2 regions of the Variovorax sp. ISS6 genome follow, and region 2 is predicted to be linked to the other one. Evidence: predicted binding sites of a transcription regulator. Region 2 holds the regulator's gene; the other holds the start of a gene.
What was found. The regulator HrcA, encoded in region 2, represses chaperone genes, less so after heat shock. The targets are predictions, from matches to a motif close to TTAGCACTCNNNNNNNNNGAGTGCTAA.

Region 1 (9,216 bases), 4.4 Mb from region 2:
TGACGACGATCGGGCGGTTGATGAGGATCGGATGCGCGAGCATGAAACCGATCAGCTCCGCATCGGTCCACTTTGCATCGGCCAGCCCGAGCTCGTCGTGGGGCGTGCCCTTCTGGCGCAGCAGGTCGCGCACGCCGATGCCCATGTCGGCGACCAGTTGCTCGAGCGTTGCGCGGCTCGGCGGATGCTTGAGGTACTCGATGACGGTCGGCTCCTCGCCGCTGTTGCGGATCAGCGCGAGCACGTTGCGCGACGTGCCGCAGTCGGGGTTGTGATAGATCGTGATGTCGCTCATGGAAGGGAGGGATGTCGCTGGTGAGAAAGCAGATCAGCCGAAGCTCAGGCGCAGTGCGAGCGCGGCGAGGGTCAGCGCGAGCACGGGCACCGTCATGACGACGCCCACCTTGAAGTAGCAGCCCCAGCCGATGGTGGTGCCCTTCTTCGCGAGCACATGCAGCCACAGCAGGGTGGCGAGGCTGCCGATCGGCGTGATCTTCGGGCCCAGGTCGCAGCCGATGACGTTGGCGTAGACCATCGCCTCCTTCACCACGCCGGTGGCGCCCGAGGCATCGATGGAGAGCGCGCCGACCAGCACCGTCGGCATGTTGTTCATCACGGAAGACAGCGCGGCCGCCAGGAAGCCCGTGCCCAGGGCCGCGCCCCAGATGCCGCCTTGCGCGAACACGTCGAGCAGCGTCGAGATCCGCTCGGTCAGGCCGGCATTGCGCAGGCCGTAGACCACCAGGTACATGCCCAGCGAGAACACGACGATCTGCCAGGGCGCGCCGCGCAGCACCTTGCGCGTGGCGATGACCTCGCCGCGGGCCGCCACGGCCAGCAGCAGCAGCGCGCCAGCGGCCGCCACGGCGCTGACCGGCACGCCCAATGGCTCGAGGCCGAAGAAACCGACGAGCAGCAGCACCAGCACCACCCAGCCCGCGCGGAAGGTGGCCGGGTCGCGGATGGCATCGGCCGGGCGCTTGAGGCGGCTGGCGTCGTAGCGCGCGGGGATGTCGCGACGAAAGTAGAGCAGCAAGGCCAGCAGGCTGGCGACCACCGCAACGAGGTTGACCGGCACCATCACCGCCGCATAGGCGCTGAAACCGATCCCGAAGAAGTCGGCCGAAACGATGTTGACGAGGTTCGAGACGATCAGCGGCAGGCTCGCGGTGTCGGCGATGAAGCCGGCCGCCATCACGAAAGCCAGCGTGGTGGCCGGCGTGAAGCCCAGCGCCACCAGCATGGCCATCACGATCGGCGTGAGGATCAGCGCGGCGCCGTCGTTGGCGAACAGCGCCGAGACGGCCGCGCCGAGCAGCACGATGAAGGCGAACAGCCGGCCGCCGCTGCCGCCGCCCCAGCGCGCGACGTGCAGCGCGGCCCATTCGAAGAAGCCGGCCTCGTCGAGCAGCAGGCTGATGACGATCACGGCGATGAAGGTCCCGGTGGCATTCCAGACGATCTGCCAGACCCGCACGACGTCGGGCAGATGCACCACGCCGAGCGCCAGGGCCACCAGCGCGCCCAGCGCGGCGCTCCATCCGATGCCGAGGCCGCGCGGCTGCCAGATGACGAGCACCAGGGTCGCGAGAAAGATGAGAACGGCGGTGAGCATGGGGCGAGGAAACGATGCGGCGCCGACCGTCAGCAGTCGCAGGACGCGCCTTGCGCATCGACTTCGCAGGGCTGTCCCTGGCAGCAGTTCTCGCTCAGATAGGCCAGCAGCCCGTTCATCTGGTCGAACGAGGCGCGGTAGATCAAGTGGCGCCCCTGCCGCTCCTGCGACACCAGGCCCGCGCGGCCCAGCTCCTTGAGATGGAACGACAGGCCCGTGGCCGGAACGCCCAGCGTTTCGGTCAGCGCGCCAGGCGTCATGCCCTGCGGGCCGGCCACGACCAGGGCGCGAAACACGCGCAGGCGCACGCTCTGGGCGAGTGCCATGAGGGAACGGATGACGACTTCTTCTTCCATATTTCAATCATCGTTGAAATATTGAATCGTGGCAACCGACTTCCGGCTCGGCCCGCTCCGGCGCTTGAAACCCCGGCGATTGCCCTTATGATTAGCACTCGCTGTGGTTGAGTGCTAACAAGCCTCGCCTCCAGTCGACGGGCAACCGGTCCTGCGGGATGGGCGCCCAAAAAACCACCACCCAGTTTCTTATCCAGGAGATGCAATGAAACTTCGTCCTTTGGCCGATCGCGTGATCGTCAAGCGTGTTGACAGCGAAACCAAGACTGCCTCGGGCATCGTCATTCCCGACGCCGCCGCCGAAAAGCCCGATCAGGGTGAAGTCCTGGCCGTGGGCCCGGGCAAGCGCAACGACAAGGGCGAACTGGCCGCACTGACCGTCAAGGTCGGCGACCGCGTCCTGTTCGGCAAGTACAGCGGCCAGACCGTCAAGGTCGGCGGCGACGAACTGCTGGTCATGAAGGAAGACGACCTGTTCGCGGTCGTCGAGAAGTAATTCAACAGATCCCCATTCGGAGTAATAGAACATGGCAGCAAAAGACGTAGTCTTCGGCGGTGAAGCCCGCGCACGCATGGTCGAGGGTGTGAACATCCTGGCCAACGCGGTCAAGGTCACCCTGGGCCCCAAGGGCCGCAACGTGGTGCTCGAGCGCTCGTTCGGCGCCCCCACCGTGACCAAGGACGGTGTGTCGGTCGCCAAGGAAATCGAACTCAAGGACAAGCTGCAGAACATGGGCGCCCAGCTCGTGAAGGAAGTGGCTTCCAAGACTTCGGACAACGCCGGTGACGGCACCACCACCGCGACCGTGCTGGCACAAGCCATCGTTCGCGAAGGCTTCAAGTACGTGGCCGCCGGCATCAACCCGATGGACCTGAAGCGCGGCATCGACAAGGCCGTGACGGCCCTGGTCGAAGAGCTGAAGAAGGCTTCGAAGCCCACCACCACGTCGAAGGAAATCGCTCAAGTCGGCTCGATCTCGGCCAACAGCGACGAAACCATCGGCAAGCTCATCGCCGACGCGATGGACAAGGTCGGCAAGGAAGGCGTGATCACCGTCGAAGACGGCAAGTCGCTGGACAGCGAACTGGACGTCGTCGAAGGCATGCAATTCGACCGCGGCTACCTGTCGCCCTACTTCATCAACAACCCCGAGAAGCAATCGGCGCTGCTCGACAACCCCTTCGTGCTGCTGTTCGACAAGAAGATCAGCAACATCCGTGACCTGCTCCCCACGCTGGAACAAGTCGCCAAGGCCGGTCGTCCGCTGCTGATCATTGCCGAAGAAGTCGAGGGCGAAGCCCTGGCGACGCTGGTCGTGAACACGATCCGCGGCATCCTGAAGGTCGTGGCCGTCAAGGCGCCTGGCTTCGGCGACCGCCGCAAGGCCATGCTCGAAGACATCGCCATCCTGACGGGCGGCAAGGTCATCGCCGAAGAAGTCGGCCTGACCCTCGAGAAGGTGACGCTGGCCGACCTGGGCCAGGCCAAGCGCATCGAAGTGGGCAAGGAAAACACCATCATCATCGACGGCGCCGGCGCTGCTGCCGACATCGAAGCCCGCGTGAAGCAAGTGCGCGTGCAGATCGAGGAAGCCACGAGCGACTACGACCGTGAAAAGCTGCAAGAGCGCGTGGCCAAGCTGGCCGGCGGCGTTGCGGTGATCAAGGTCGGCGCCGCCACCGAAGTCGAAATGAAGGAAAAGAAGGCTCGCGTCGAAGACGCCCTGCACGCCACCCGCGCTGCAGTGGAAGAAGGCGTGGTTGCCGGTGGTGGCGTGGCCCTGCTGCGCGCCAAGCAAGCCGTGGGCGACAAGGTCAAGGGCGACAACGCCGACCAGGACGCCGGCATCAAGCTGGTGCTGAAGGCCATCGAAGCCCCCCTGCGCGAAATCGTGAACAACGCCGGCGGCGAAGCCTCGGTGGTGGTGAACGCGGTGCTGGCCGGCAAGGGCAACTACGGCTTCAATGCCGCCAACGACTCGTATGGCGACATGCTCGAGCTGGGCATCCTGGACCCGACCAAGGTGACCCGCACCGCGCTGCAGAACGCCGCCTCGGTGGCCTCGCTGCTGCTGACGACCGAAGCCATGGTGGCTGACGCTCCGAAGGACGAAGCTCCTGCCGGCGGCGGCATGCCCGACATGGGCGGCATGGGTGGCATGGGCGGCATGGGCATGTAATTGCCTCTCGCCCGGCGAGCGCTTCGGCGTTCGGCGGGCGGGTCGTCCAGACACGAAGAAGGCCGGGGTTCGCCCCGGCCTTTTTCATTTCGAGCGCCGTCTCGGCCCCGCCGCGGTCGACGCCATGTCGATCGGCAGCGGCGCATCGGCCTTGACCTCGCGCAGCACGATCGCCGAGCGCACGTGCGTCACGCCGGCCTGCTCGAACAGCGTGGTGTGCAGGAACTGCTCGTAGTGCTTGATGTCGGGCACCAGCACCGTGAGGATGTAGTCGGCCGGCCCGGTGGCCGAGGCACAGCGCACCACCTGCGGACTCGCGGCCACGGCGCGCTCGAAGTCGCGCACCTTGGCCTCGCTGTGGCGGTCGAGGTTCACCTCGGTCACGGCCGCGAGGTTCAGCCCCACCTTCTCGCGGTCGACGATCACCGTGTAGCCGCGGATCACGCCGCTGGCCTCCATGTCCTTGATGCGGCGCCAGCAGGGCGTGGGCGACAGTCCCACCGCGTCGGCGATCTGCTGCACGGTCTGGCGCGCGTCGCGCTGCAGTTCGTCGAGGATGCGCAGCGAATGATGGTCGAGAGGAATGAATTCGTCGTTCATGGCGATTTTCGAGATGTATATTCCTGATTACAGGGTCACCCTGTAGTGATTCAAGAGAATATTCCTCCTGAGCGAGAACAACAATCTCGCAATGAATTCGAATGACCTCTCTTCGGCCGCAGCCCCCACCCGCGCCGCCGAAACCGCCGCCACGACCACCCTCGCCCGTCCGGGCTACCAGCTCGCCGACAACCTCTGGGCGAGCTCGGGCGTGGTCTTCCTCACCGGCACGCAGGCGCTGGTGCGCCTGCTGTGCATGCAGCGCCAGCGCGATGCCGCGCGCGGCCTCGACAGCCGCGGCTTCGTCAGCGGCTACCGCGGCTCGCCGCTCGGCATGGTCGACCAGGCGATCTGGAAGGCCGGCAGCCGCTTCGAGCAGGAGGGCGTGCGCTTCGTGCCCGCCATCAACGAGGAACTGGCCGCCACCCAGGTGCTCGGCACCCAGCGCGTGGAGTCCGACCCCGAGCGCGAGGTCGAGGCCGTGTTCGGCATGTGGTACGGCAAGGGCCCGGGCGTGGACCGCGCGGGCGACGCGATCAAGCACGGCAACGCCTACGGCGCCTCGCCCAACGGCGGCGTGCTGGTGGTGGCGGGCGACGACCACGGCTGCGTGTCCTCGTCGATGCCGCACCAGTCCGACCAGGCCTTCGCGGCCTGGGGCATGCCGGTGCTGCAGCCGGCCAACGTGGCCGAGTTGGTGGAGTTCGGGCTCTACGGCTATGCGCTCTCGCGCTACTCGGGCACCTGGGTCGGCATGCCGGCGCTGTCGGAGGTGGTCGAGAGCTCGAGCACGGTCGACCTCGACCTGATCCTCGCGCGCAGCGCCGCCTGGCTCGATGCCGACGGCGTGCGCGAGGCCACCGGCCACCGCGCGCCGGCCGACGGCCTGCACTACCGCTGGCCCGACCTGCCCTCGCTGCGCATCGAGTCGCGGCTGGCCGACAAGCACGAGGCAGTGGCCGCCTTCGCGCGCGTCAACAGCATCGACCGCGTGGCGGTCGAGAGCCCCGAGGCCCGCGTCGGCATCGTGACCTGCGGCAAGGCCCACTACGACCTGATGGAGGTGCTGCGCCGGCTCGAGATCCCGACCGAACGCCTGGCCGCGGCCGGCGTGCGCATCTACAAGGTGGGCCTGAGCTTCCCGCTCGAGCAGACGCGCATGCGCGCCTTCACCGCGGGCCTGGCCGAGGTGCTGGTGATCGAGGAGAAAGGCGCCTTCGTCGAGAGCCAGCTGCGCGACATGTTCTACAACGCGCCGGCCGACGCACGCCCGGCGCTGGTCGGCAAGCACGACCGCGACGGCCGCCCCTTCATCTCGGCGCTCGGCGAGCTGCGGCCCTCGCGGCTGATCGAGCGCGTGGCCGAATGGCTCGAGCGCCACGTCGGCGGCGCCGACGGCATCGGCCGCCCGACCGAGCGCGTGCGCGACTTCACGCCGCCCGACCTGCTGGCCAACGCCAGCGATGCCGTGAAGCGCCTGCCCTACTTCTGCGCCGGCTGCCCGCACAACACCAGCACCAAGGTGCCCGAGGGCTCGACCGCGCGCGCCGGCATCGGCTGCCACTTCATGGCCAGCTGGATGGAGCGCGGCACCGCGGGCCTGGTGCAGATGGGCGGCGAAGGCGTGGACTGGATCTCGCATTCCAAGTTCACGCGCGTGCCGCACGTGTTCCAGAACCTCGGCGACGGCACCTACTACCACTCGGGCTACCTGGCGATCCGCCAGGCGGTGGCGGCCAAGGCCACCATGACCTACAAGATCCTGTTCAACGACGCGGTCGCGATGACCGGCGGCCAGCCGGTGGACGGCGTGATCACCGTCGACGCGATCGCGCGCCAGGTCGAATCGGAAGGCGTGGCGCGCGTGGTGGTGGTCAGCGACGACATCCGCAAGTACGACGGCCAGAAGGATCGCTTCCCGGCCGGCACCGGCTTCCACGACCGCAGCCTGCTCGACACGGTGCAGCGCGAGCTGCGCGAGGTGGCGGGGGTCACCGTGCTGATCTACGAGCAGACCTGCGCCGCCGAGAAGCGCCGCCGGCGCAAGAAGGGCGAACTGGCCGATCCGCCCAAGCGCCTGTTCATCAACCAGGCGGTGTGCGAGGGCTGCGGCGACTGCACGGTGCAGAGCAACTGCGTGGCGGTGGTGCCGCACGAGACGCCGCTGGGCCGCAAGCGCCAGATCGACCAGACCCACTGCAACAAGGACTACTCCTGCGCCCAGGGCTTCTGCCCGAGCTTCGTCGGCGTGACGGGCGCCTCGCTGCGCCGCAAGGCCGGCGCGCTGCAGCGCGAGAAGGACGCCGTGCTGGCGCGCGCCGCCGCGCTGCCGCAGCCCCCGGGCCACGACTGGGACAACGCGCCCTACGACCTGCTGGTCACCGGCGTCGGCGGCACCGGCGTGGTGACCGTGGGCGCGCTGGTCGCGATGGCCGCGCACCTCGAGGGCAAGGCCGCGAGCGTGCTCGACTTCATGGGCTTCGCGCAGAAGGGCGGCTCGGTGCTGAGCTTCGTGCGCATGGCCAGCCATCCGGAGCGCCTGAACCAGGCCCGCATCGACACCCAGCAGGCCGATGCCGTGCTGGCCTGCGACCTCGTCGTCGGCTCCTCGCCCGAGGCGCTGCAGGCCGTGCGCCACGGCCGCACGCGCATCCTCGCGAACCTGCACGAGATCCCGGTCGCCGAGTCGCTGCGCAATCCCGACGCCGAGCTGCACATCGACCTGCTGCTCGAGAAGCTGCAGTTCGCGGCCGGCGAGGAACAGGTGAAGACCTTCGACGCGCAGGCGCTGGCCGAGGAGTTCATCGGCGACACGCTGGCCGCCAACATCCTCGCCGTGGGCTATGCGTGGCAGCTCGGCCTGGTGCCGCTGGGCTTCGAGGCGCTGATGCGCGCCATCGAACTCAACGGCGTGGCGGTCGCCGCCAATCGCCTGGCCTTCGCGCTGGGCCGCATGGCCGCGGCCGATCCCGAAGGGCTCGAGCGCCTGGGCGACACGCTGCAGCCCGCGTCGACGATGGACCTCGCGAACGCGGCCGACGGCAACGACCTCGAGGCCATCGTCGCGCGCGGCGTGGCCCATCTCTCGGGCTACCAGAACGCCGCCTGGGCGCGGCGCTTCGAGACCCGCATCCGCGCGCTGCAGCAGCGCGAATCGGCGCTCGGCGGCGATGCCTCGCTGCCCTTCACGCGCAACGCGGCGCGCAGCCTGCTCAAGCTCATGAGCTACAAGGACGAGTACGAGGTGGCGCGCCTGTACACCGACGGCAGCTTCCAGCGCAGCCTGATGGAACAGTTCGAGGGCGAGAAGATCAAGCTCGAGTTCCACATGGCCCCGCCCTTCCTCGCACCGCCGAAGAACGGCCAGGCGCCGCGCAAGATCCGCTTCGGTGCCTGGATGCTGCCCGCGATGCGCGTGCTCGCGCGCGGCAAGGCGCTGCGCCACACGCCCTTCGATCCCTTCGGCCGTACGCAGGAGCGGCGGCTGGAGCGCGAGCTGATCGCCCACTTCGAGGCCCGGCTCGACGAACTGGCGCAGGACATGGCGGCCGCCGACCAGAAGCTGCTGGCCGACATCGCCGCGCTGCCGATGACGATTCGCGGCTACGGCCACGTGAAGATCGGCAACCTCGCGCTGGCGCGTGCACGCGAAGCCGAACTGCTGCACCGCCTGCGGCCGCAGCGCTATCCGGCGCCGGCCTCGACCAAGGCCGCGGGGCAGATCAAGGGCATCGCGATCGTCGCGGCGCACTGAGGCCGCGGAGGCACTCAGGCCTCGAAGGACGCGCGCAGCAGCGGATAGAGCTTGCGAAAGCGCGCATGCCGCGCGCGGTGCCCCGCCGCGGCCTCGGCCTTCGGATCGAAGCGCTGCCGCACCGCGGGCGCGGTGCAGACCGCGGCGATCGCGCCGCCGTCGGCCAGCCAGGCCAGCCGCGCGGCGCCCAGCGCGCCACCGGCCTCGCCGCCCTCGGCCAGCGTCAGCGGCACCTCGAGGATGTCGGCCAGCAGCTGCGCCCACCAGCTGCTGCGCGCGCCGCCCCCCACCAGCGCCAGCGCGCCCGCGGGCCGCGCCAGCGTGTCGAGCCCGTCGCGCAGGCCGAAGCTCACGCCCTCGACCACGGCATAGGCGATGTCGTCGGCGCCGTGCGCCTGCGTGAGCCCGAAGAGCACGCCCTGCGCGTTCGCGTTGTTGTGCGGCGAGCGTTCACCCGACAGGTAGGGCAGGAAGATCGGCGCGCGCGCACGCGCCGCGTCGTCGAGCCGCGCGGCCGCCGCCAGCAGCGTGGCCTCGTCGCCGAAGCCCAGGTGCCGCGAGGCCCAGCTCACGGCGCTCGCGGCCGAGAGCATCACCGACATCTGGTGCCAGCGGCCCGGCAGCGCATGGCAGAAGGCATGCACCGCCTGCGCGGGATTCGGTTCGAAGCGGCTCGAGGCGACGAAGATCACGCCCGAGGTGCCGAGCGAG
Region 2 (9,216 bases):
CGCTGGAGCAAGGGCGCCAGCGCGCAGATCGATGCGCAGCTCAAGGAGCGCCGCCGCAACTTCAGCAAGCGCATCGAGGCGATCGAGCGCATCCAGAACGCGGCCGGCAGCCTCGACGAGCGGCTGCTCGAACTGGCCACGCAGGAGAGCGCGCTGGCCGGGCTGCAGCAGCGCCTGAGCGAATTCACCGCGCTGATCGCGCAGCAGGGCAAGCCGTCCGCCACGGCGGCCTCGGCCGGCGAACTGCGTGCCGCGGCCTGAGCACGGCGTGCCGGCGACCGTTGCCGCGCGCACGCGCAAGCGCAGCAGCCCCGAGGCTGCCGCGTCCGTCGCCTTGAAACTCCCGGCGCACTTCGCCGAGCGCGTGGTCGCCTGGCAGCGCAGCCATGGCCGCAGCGAGCTGCCGTGGCAGAACACGCGCGATCCCTACCGCGTGTGGCTGTCGGAGGTGATGCTGCAGCAGACGCAGGTCACGACCGTGCTCGGCTATTTCGCGCGCTTCCTGGAACGCTTTCCCGACGTGCGGGCGCTGGCCGAAGGCACCGAGGACGAAGTCTTCGGCCTGTGGAGCGGACTCGGCTACTACAGCCGCGCGCGCAACATGCACCGCTGCGCGCAGGAGGTGATGGCGCGCTTCGGCGGCCGCTTTCCGGAGACGGCCGCCGAACTGGCGACCCTGCCCGGCATCGGCCGTTCCACCGCCGCGGCCGTCGCGGCCTTCTGCTTCGGCGAGCGCGTGGCCATCCTCGACGGCAACGTGAAGCGCGTGCTGACGCGCGTGCTGGGCTTCGGCGAGGACCTGTCCTCTTCGGCCAGCGAGCGCCTGCTCTGGGAGCATGCGACGCGGCTGCTGCCGCCGGCCGACGACCGCGAGGCGATCGCGAGCTACACGCAGGGCCAGATGGACCTCGGCGCCACCGTCTGCCTGCCGCGCAAGCCGAGCTGCATGTTGTGCCCGGTCAACGACAGCTGCGTGGCGCGGCGCGAAGGCTCGCCCGAGCGCTATCCGGTCAAGACGCGCAAGCTGCGGCGCACGGCGCAGTCGCTGTGGGTGCTGCTGGCGCGCGATGCGAGCGGGCGCGTGTGGCTCGAGAAACGGCCCGCCAAGGGCATCTGGGCCGGCCTGCATTGCCTGCCGGTGTTCGATTCGCGCGACGAACTGCTGGCCGCGCTGCCCGCGGCCGAACGCGATCGCTGCGAGGACCTCGCGCCCTTCGTGCACGTGCTGACCCACAAGGACCTGCATCTGCATCCGGTGCGCATCGATGGCGGAACGCCGCAGGGCGATGCGGCGCGCTGGGTCGAGGCCTCGGAATGGCCGGGCCTGGGACTGCCCGCGCCGGTGCGCAAGCTGCTCGAAAGCACCGGGGGCTGAGGCCCGGGCCTTGTTTTTTTCTTCAGCTCGCGTCGAGTTCGCGGTGCCGCTTGAGCGCGCCCCAGCGCGCGCCGAAGCTGCGCGCCAACTGCTCGACCAGGAACACCGAGCGGTGCTGGCCGCCGGTGCAGCCGATCGCCACCGTCACGTAGCTGCGGTGGTCGCGCGCGAGCGCATCGAGCCAGCGCGTGAGGAACTGCTCGATGTCCTCGTACATGCGCGCCACGTCGTCGTGCTCGCGCAGCCAGTCGGCCACCGGCGCGTCGCGGCCCGTCAGCGGCCGCAGCGTGGGCACGTAGTGCGGGTTGGGCAGCATGCGCACGTCGAACACGAAGTCGGCGTCGAGCGGCACGCCGCGCTTGAACGCGAAGGACTCGAACACCAGCGTCAGGCGGCTCTGCGGCGCCGAGATCAGCGACTTGACGTAGCTCTGCAGTTGCGCCGGCCGGATCAGGCTGGTGTCGATCACGTCGGCGCCTTCGCGCAGGTCGGCCAGCAGTTCGCGCTCGAGCTCGATGGCCTGCACCAGCACGCGCTGCTGGTCGGGCACGTCGGTGCGGCCTTCCTGGCTCGACAGCGGATGGCGGCGCCGGGTTTCCGAATAGCGGCGCAGCAGCGCGTCGGTGGTCGCGTCGAGGAACAGCGAGCGCAGCGACACGCCGTCGTTGCGCAGCGCCTCGAGCTGCTGCGGCACGATCGGCAGCGAGACGCCGCTGCGCACGTCCATCGCGATCGCCACGCGCTGCGCGTTCTGCGCATGCTGCAGCGCGATGAAGGGCGTGAGCAGTTCGGGCGGCAGGTTGTCGACGCAGTAGTAGCCCGCGTCCTCGAGCGCATGCAGCGCAACCGACTTGCCGGAGCCCGACATGCCGGTGATGAGCACCAGGTCGAGGCTCATCGCGCAGCCCCGTGGTCGTGGCGCGCCGCCTTCATGAGGTGGCCGCCGGCGTCTTGTGGCCCAGCATCTCGCGCGCGTGGGCGAGCGAGGTCTGCGAGACCTTCTCGCCGCCCAGCATGCGGGCGATCTCGTTCGCGCGGTTGTCGCCGTCGAGCAGCGACACGCCGCTCTCGGTGCGCGGGCCGTCCTTGCCGGCGGTTCCCGCGGTCTGCCGCTTGGCGACCACGAGGTGGTGGTCGGCGCAGGCCGCCACCTGGGGCAGGTGCGTGACCGCGAGCACCTGGCGGTCGCGGCCCAGCTGCTTCATGAGCCGGCCCACGGTCTCGGCGACCGCGCCGCCGACGCCCGAATCGACCTCGTCGAAGATCAGCGTCTGCGCGGTGCCGAGCTGGCTGGTGGTGACCGCGATCGCGAGCGCGATGCGCGAGAGTTCGCCGCCCGAGGCCACCTTGCCGATCGGCCGCGGCGTGCTGCCGGTGTGGCCGGCGACCAGGAAGGCGATCTCCTCGAGACCGGCCTTGCCCGGCTGGGCCAGCGGCTGCAGATCGACCTCGAAGCGGCCGCCCTGCATGCCCAGGCCCTGCATCGCCTGCGTGACCGCCTGGGCCAGCCTGGGCGCGGCCTGCTTGCGCAGCTTGCCGAGCGCGCGGGCTTCCTTCAGGTAGGCCTGCTGCGCGGCCTGCTCGGCGCGTTCCAGGCCCTCGAGGTCGCTCTGTGCGTCGAGGGCCTGCAGCTCGGCCTGCCAGCCGGCCAGCAGCGCCGGCAGTTCGACCGGCGGGCGCTTGTAGCGGCGCGCCAGCGACATCCACAGGCTCATGCGTTCGTCGAGCTCGGCCAGCCGCTGCGGGTCGGTGTCGGCGTCGCGCAGGTAGCCGTGCAGCGAGTGCGCGGCATCGGCGGCCTGCGCGATGCTCGAGGACAGCACTTCGCCGAGCGCGCGGAATTCGGGCTCGATGTGTTCGCAGTTCTGCAGCAGCGTGACCGCGCGCGACAGCGCGGCCAGCGCGCCGTTGTCCTCGTCCTCGAGCGCGTGGCTGGCGCCCTGGGCGGCGTCGATCAGCGCCTGCGCGTTCGAGATGCGCGTGTGGCTGCCCGACAGTTCTTCCCATTCGTCGGCGCCGGGCGCGAGCTTCGCGACCTCCGAGATCTGCCACTGCAGCCGCTCGCGCTCGCGCTGCAGCGAATCCTGCGTGCCGCGCGCCTGCTCGAGCGCGGACAGCGCCTGGCGCCAGCCGTGCCAGGCGGCGTCGAGCGCATCGGTGCGCACGCCCGCGTAGGCATCGAGCAGGCCGCGCACCGCGTCGGGCCGCGTGAGGCTTTGCCAGGCATGCTGGCCATGGATGTCGAGCAGCCGGTCGCCGATGTCGCGCAGTTGCGTCGCGGTGGCGGGGCTGCCGTTGATCCAGCCGCGGCTGCGGCCCTGCAGGTCGACGGTGCGGCGCAGCAGCAGGGCATCGCCCGCCTCGAAGCCGCCTTCGTCGAGCCAGGCCACGAAGGTCGGGTCGTGGTCGAACTCCGCGCTCACGTCGAGCCGCTCGGCGCCTTCGCGCACCGCGCCCGCATCGGCGCGGTTGCCGAGCGCGAGCTGCAGCGCGTCGATCAGGATGGATTTGCCCGCGCCGGTTTCGCCGGTCAGCACCGTGAAGCCGTCGGACAGGTCGATCTCCAGGGATCGCACGATCACGAAATCGCGCAGTGCGATGCGTCTGAGCGCCATCTCAGGAACCTCCTTCGTTCCAATGCAGTTTCTTGCGCAGCGTGTCGAAATAGCTCCAGCCGCGCGGATGCAGGAAACGCACCCGGAAATCGGAGCGGCGCACCACCACGCGGTCGCCGATCGCGAGCGAGGCCAGCGATTGCATGTCGAAATTCGCGCTGGCGTCGCGCCCGCCCACGAGCTCGATCACGATCTCGTCGGCATCGGGCAGCAGCACCGGGCGGTTCGACAGCGTGTGCGGCGCGATCGGCACCAGCACCCAGCCCGGCACCGCCGGATGCAGCAGCGGCCCGCCGGCCGACAGCGCATAGGCCGTCGAGCCCGTGGGCGACGCGATGATCAGGCCGTCGGCGCGCTGGTTGGCCACGAAATGCTTGCCCACCGACACCCGCAGCTCGACCATGCCCGAGGTCGCGCCGCGGTTGACCACCACGTCGTTCATCGCGAGCGCGTCGAACACCACGGCGCCGTCGCGCATCACCTGCGCGTGCATCAGGCTGCGGTGGTCTTCCTCGTATTCGCCGGCCAGCATCGGGATCAGCGTGGCCTGGTAGTTGTCGAGCGGGATGTCGGTGATGAAGCCGAGCCGGCCCCGGTTGATGCCGATCAGCGGGATGCCGAAAGCCGCGAGCTGCCGGCCGATGCCGAGCATGGTGCCGTCGCCGCCGACCACCAGGCCGAGGTCGCACTGCTGGCCGATCTGCTCGACCGTGAGGGCTTCGTAGCGGTCGCCGGTGGGCAGCGCCTGGGCCGGTTCGTCGTCGCCGCGCGGTTGCTCGACGTAGACCTTGCAGCCTTGAGATTCGAGGAAGCTCGCGATGCCTTCCATCACGCTGTCGCGCTCGCCGCACCGGGCACCGGAAGCCTGGTATTTGCCGATCAGCGCGACGTGACGAAAGGGGGAAGTCATGGCTACAAATTACAACACTAAAATCTTGCAATGCTGGACGACCGCGCCAAGTTGCTGCTCAAGACGCTCGTCGAGCGCTACATCGCCGACGGCCAGCCGGTCGGCTCGCGAACGCTCTCGCGTTCCTCGGGCCTGGACCTCTCGCCCGCGACCATCCGCAATGTGATGTCGGACCTCGAGGCGCTCGGGCTGATCGCCAGTCCGCACACCTCGGCCGGCCGCGTGCCCACGGCGCGCGGCTACCGGCTTTTCGTCGACACCATGCTCACCGCGCAGCGCGAGCACCTGGCCGCGCCGAGCCTCGCGCCCGACCAGCCGCAGCGCGTGATCGCCAACGCCGCGCACCTGCTGTCGAACCTCTCGCAGTTCGTCGGCGTGGTGATGGCGCCACGGCGTTCGTCGGTGTTCAAGCAGATCGAGTTCCTGCGCCTGTCGGACCGCCGGCTGCTGGTGATCATCGTCTCGCCCGAGGGCGACGTGCAGAACCGCGTGATCTTTCCCGAGGCCGATTACTCGCAGTCGCAGCTGGTCGAGGCCGCGAACTACATCAACGCCCACTACGCGGGCCTGACGATCGAGCAGGTGCGCGACCGGCTGCAGTCCGAGGTCGACACGCTGCGCGGCGAGATCGCGGCGCTGATGCAGGCGGCCGTGAAGGTCAGCTCGGACGTGCTGAGCGAATCGCAGGAGGACGACGTCGTGATCTCGGGCGAGCGCAACCTGCTCGCGGTCAGCGATTTCTCGAGCGACATGGGGCAGCTGCGGCGCGCCTTCGAGCTCTTCGAGCAGAAGGCGCAGCTGATGCGGCTGCTCGACGTGTCGAGCAAGGCCGAGGGCGTGCGCATCTTCATCGGCGGCGAGAGCCAGGTGGTGCCGGTCGAGGAGCTGTCCATCGTCAGCGCCAACTACGAGGTCGACGGCCAGGTCGTGGGCACGCTGGGCGTGATCGGCCCGACGCGCATGCCCTATGAGCGCATGATCCAGATCGTCGACATCACCTCGAGGCTGGTCAGCAACGCGCTGAGCCACCGCAAGTAGCGGGGCGCCTTTTCGGCGCGAATAGAATCGGGTCCACGTGGGCCGTTAGCTCAGTTGGTTAGAGCAGCGGACTCATAATCCGTTGGTCGCTGGTTCAAGCCCAGCACGGCCTACCACCCGTATTTTTGAGATTTGTTTCGACGAATCGGAAAGGTCCCAAAAATACGTGCTATGATCGCAAGCTGTGCGGCTGTAGCTCAGTTGGATAGAGTACTTGGCTACGAACCAAGGGGTCGTGGGTTCAATTCCTGCCAGCCGCACCACTCTTCAAGGGTCAACTCGGAAACGAGTTGACCCTTTTCTTTTTGGTGCGGGGCTCGTCCGTGCACGGCGGACGCCACGCTTTTCTTTCGATCTCCGAAAGGCGTCGCTTGAACAAGGCATTCACCAAGGAAACGGATTCCGACGCGGACGACGATGGCGCCGACGGCGCCATGCCGCCGCTGCCCGCGGGCGGCAAGAACTACATCACGCCGGCGGGCTACGAGCGGCTGCGGACCGAGTTGCTGCACCTGATGGACGAGGAGCGGCCCAAGGTGGTCGAGGCCGTGCACTGGGCCGCCAAGAACGGCGACCGCTCGGAGAACGGCGACTACCTCTACGGCAAGAAGCGGCTGCGCGAGATCGACCGCCGCATCCGCTTCCTCACCAAGCGCCTCGAGATCGCCGAGGTGACCGACCCCTCCGTGCACCACGGCAGCGACCAGGTCTTCTTCGGCGCCACGGTGCGCTATGCGGACGAGAACGGCGACGAGCGCAGCGTGACGATCCTCGGCATCGACGAGGCCGACAGCGCGCAGTCGCAGGTCAGCTGGATCTCGCCGATCGCGCGGGCGCTGCTGAAGGCGCGGGAGGGCGACGTGGTCAAGCTCGTGACGCCGGGCGGCACGCACGAGGTAGAGCTGCTGTCGGTCGTCTATCCGGCGCCGGGGCCAGGCGCCGCATAGAGGCTGCGCCGCAGGCGCGGAATCAGGACGCGGGAACGCTGCGCGCGGCGGACAGCACCGAGGTGGTCCGGCGCACCGAACGCAGCACCGCATCGAGGTGCGAGCGATCGCGCACCGCGATCACGAAGCGCAGGTCGGTCGAATCCTGCGGCGTCTCGTCGGCCATCTCGACGTGGGTGATGTCGGCTTCGGCATCGGCCAGCGTGGCGGCCACGCGCGCCAGCACGCCCTTGTCGTTGCGTACGGTGATGATCACGCCGGTTTCGAAGGCGCGTGTCGGTTCGTCAGCCCACTCGACCGCGAAGAAGCGTTCGCTGTCCTTGTGGCGCAGGCGCTGGCCCACGCCGCAGGCCTCGGTGTGCACCACCAGGCCCTCGCCGTGGCCGAGGTAGCCCACGATCGGGTCGCCCGGGATCGGGCGGCAGCACAGCGCGAAGCGCACCGACGAGTTCTCGCTGCCGTCGAGCGTGACCGCGCCTTGCGAGATGGTTTCGTGCGAGATGAAGCGCTCGCGGCTCAACAGCAGCGCGTCGGGGCGCTCGCCGAGCTCGGCCATGAGCGCCATCAGCCGCTTGGCCACGATGCTCGCGATGCGCTTGCCCAGGCCGATGTCGGTCAGCAGCTCGGCGCGCGTGCGGTTGCCGGTGAAGCGCAGCAGCTTTTCCCACAGCGGCTGGTGCTCCGCATCGTCCTCGGGCAGCTTGCTCAGGCCTTCGGCGCGCAGGGCCTGCGCCAGCAGCTTCTCGCCCAGGCCTTCGGATTCGGCGTGGGCCAGGGTCTTGAGGTAGTGGCGGATCTTCGAGCGCGCACGGCCGGTCCGCACGAAGCCGAGCCAGGCCGGATTGGGCGTGGAGACCGGCGCGGTGATCACCTCGACCACGTCGCCGTTCTTGAGCTCGGTGCGCAGCGGCACCTGGTCGCCGTTGATGCGCGCGGCCGAGGTGTGGTCGCCGATGTTGCTGTGGATCGCGTAGGCGAAGTCGACCACGGTCGCGCCGCGCGGCAGCGCCATGATCTGGCTCTTGGGCGTGAAGACGTAGACGGCGTCGGGGAACAGGTCGACCTTGACGTGGTCCCAGAACTCCGCGGCGTCGCGCGTCTCGTCCTGGATGTCGAGCAGCGACTGCAGCCACTTGGTGCCCAGGCGGTCGTTGCTGGCCGTGCTCGGGTCCGCGGCCTTGTAGAGCCAGTGCGCCGCCACGCCCGACTCGGCCACCACGTGCATGGCGTCGGTGCGCAGCTGGAACTCGACGCTGACGCCCGCCGGGCCCACCAGCGTGGTGTGCAGCGACTGGTAGCCGTTGAGCTTGGCGATCGCGATGTGGTCCTTGAACTTGCCCGGCAGCGGCTTGTACATCTGGTGCAGGATGCCCAGGCCGGTGTAGCAGGCGATCACGTTCGGCACGATCAGCCGGAAGCCGTAGATGTCGGTGACCTGGGCGAAGCTCAGGTGCTTTTCCTCCATCTTGCGGTAGATCGAATAGAGCGTCTTCTCGCGCCCCGCGATCCGCAGCGTCATGTTGGCGGCGGCGAAGGCGGTCTCGACCTCGCGCTGCACCTTCTGGATCAGGTCGCGCCGGCGACCGCGCGCCTTGGCCACGGCCTTGGCCAACGTTGCATAGCGCCACGGTTTGAGGTGCCGGAACGACAGTTCCTGTAACTCGCGGTACGTCTGATTGAGGCCGAGCCGGTGCGCGATGGGTGCGTAGATGTCGAGCGTTTCGCGCGAGATCCGGGCCCATTTTTCGCGCGGCGCGTCGGCCAGCGTGCGCATGTTGTGCGTGCGGTCGGCCAGCTTGACCAGGATCACGCGCACGTCGCGCGCCATCGCCAGCAGCATCTTGCGGAAGGACTCGGCCTGGTTTTCCTCGCGCGTGTTGAACTGCAGCTTGTCGAGCTTGGTGAGGCCATCGACCAGCTCGGCCACCGGCGCGCCGAAGCGCTCGATCAGTTCGGGCTTGGTGACGCCGCAGTCCTCGATGGCATCGTGCAGCAGGGCGGCCATCAGGGCCTGCGCGTCGAGCTTCCACTCGGCGCATTGCGCCGCCACGGCGATCGGGTGGGTGATGTAGGGCTCGCCGCTGTTGCGCAGCTGGCCCAGGTGGGCCTCGTCGGCGAAACGGTAGGCGCGGCGGACCAGTTCGGTGTCTTCGGGGCTCAGGTAGTCGAGCCTGGCCGTCAGGGCCGCGAAGCTGGCGGCGGCCGCATTCAGCGCCGCCGGGCTCGGCTTCGGCGTGCCCGCAGGGGCATGGGACTGAGATTTTGCGACCGCGCTCATGGCTATCACTTTAGCGTGACCGCTGTGTGGACGTGATCAGGCGTAAAAAAAGC

Region 1: AC1HIL_RS10475 (co-chaperone GroES) is a predicted target of HrcA. The motif match lies at 2,063-2,089, and genes of this name have one in related genera.

What each region holds. Positions count from the first base shown of each region.
Region 1 covers NZ_JAWRZC010000001.1:2,288,563-2,297,778, reverse strand. Annotated here, with positions in the region: gene arsC (arsenate reductase (glutaredoxin)) at 1-295, opposite strand, end outside; gene AC1HIL_RS10485 (arsenic transporter) at 329-1,615, opposite strand; gene AC1HIL_RS10480 (ArsR/SmtB family transcription factor) at 1,645-1,971, opposite strand; gene AC1HIL_RS10475 (co-chaperone GroES) at 2,177-2,467, shown strand; gene groL (chaperonin GroEL) at 2,499-4,151, shown strand; gene AC1HIL_RS10465 (Lrp/AsnC family transcriptional regulator) at 4,236-4,751, opposite strand; gene AC1HIL_RS10460 (indolepyruvate ferredoxin oxidoreductase family protein) at 4,843-8,505, shown strand; gene xylB (xylulokinase) at 8,520-9,216, opposite strand, start outside.
Region 2 covers NZ_JAWRZC010000001.1:6,673,386-6,682,601, reverse strand. Annotated here, with positions in the region: gene AC1HIL_RS30855 (dynamin family protein) at 1-261, shown strand, start outside; gene mutY (A/G-specific adenine glycosylase) at 335-1,375, shown strand; gene rapZ (RNase adapter RapZ) at 1,398-2,273, opposite strand; gene recN (DNA repair protein RecN) at 2,305-3,990, opposite strand; gene AC1HIL_RS30835 (NAD kinase) at 3,992-4,900, opposite strand; gene hrcA (heat-inducible transcriptional repressor HrcA) at 4,931-5,938, shown strand; tRNA gene AC1HIL_RS30825 (tRNA-Ile) at 5,978-6,054, shown strand; tRNA gene AC1HIL_RS30820 (tRNA-Arg) at 6,125-6,201, shown strand; gene greB (transcription elongation factor GreB) at 6,310-6,885, shown strand; gene AC1HIL_RS30810 (RelA/SpoT family protein) at 6,908-9,163, opposite strand.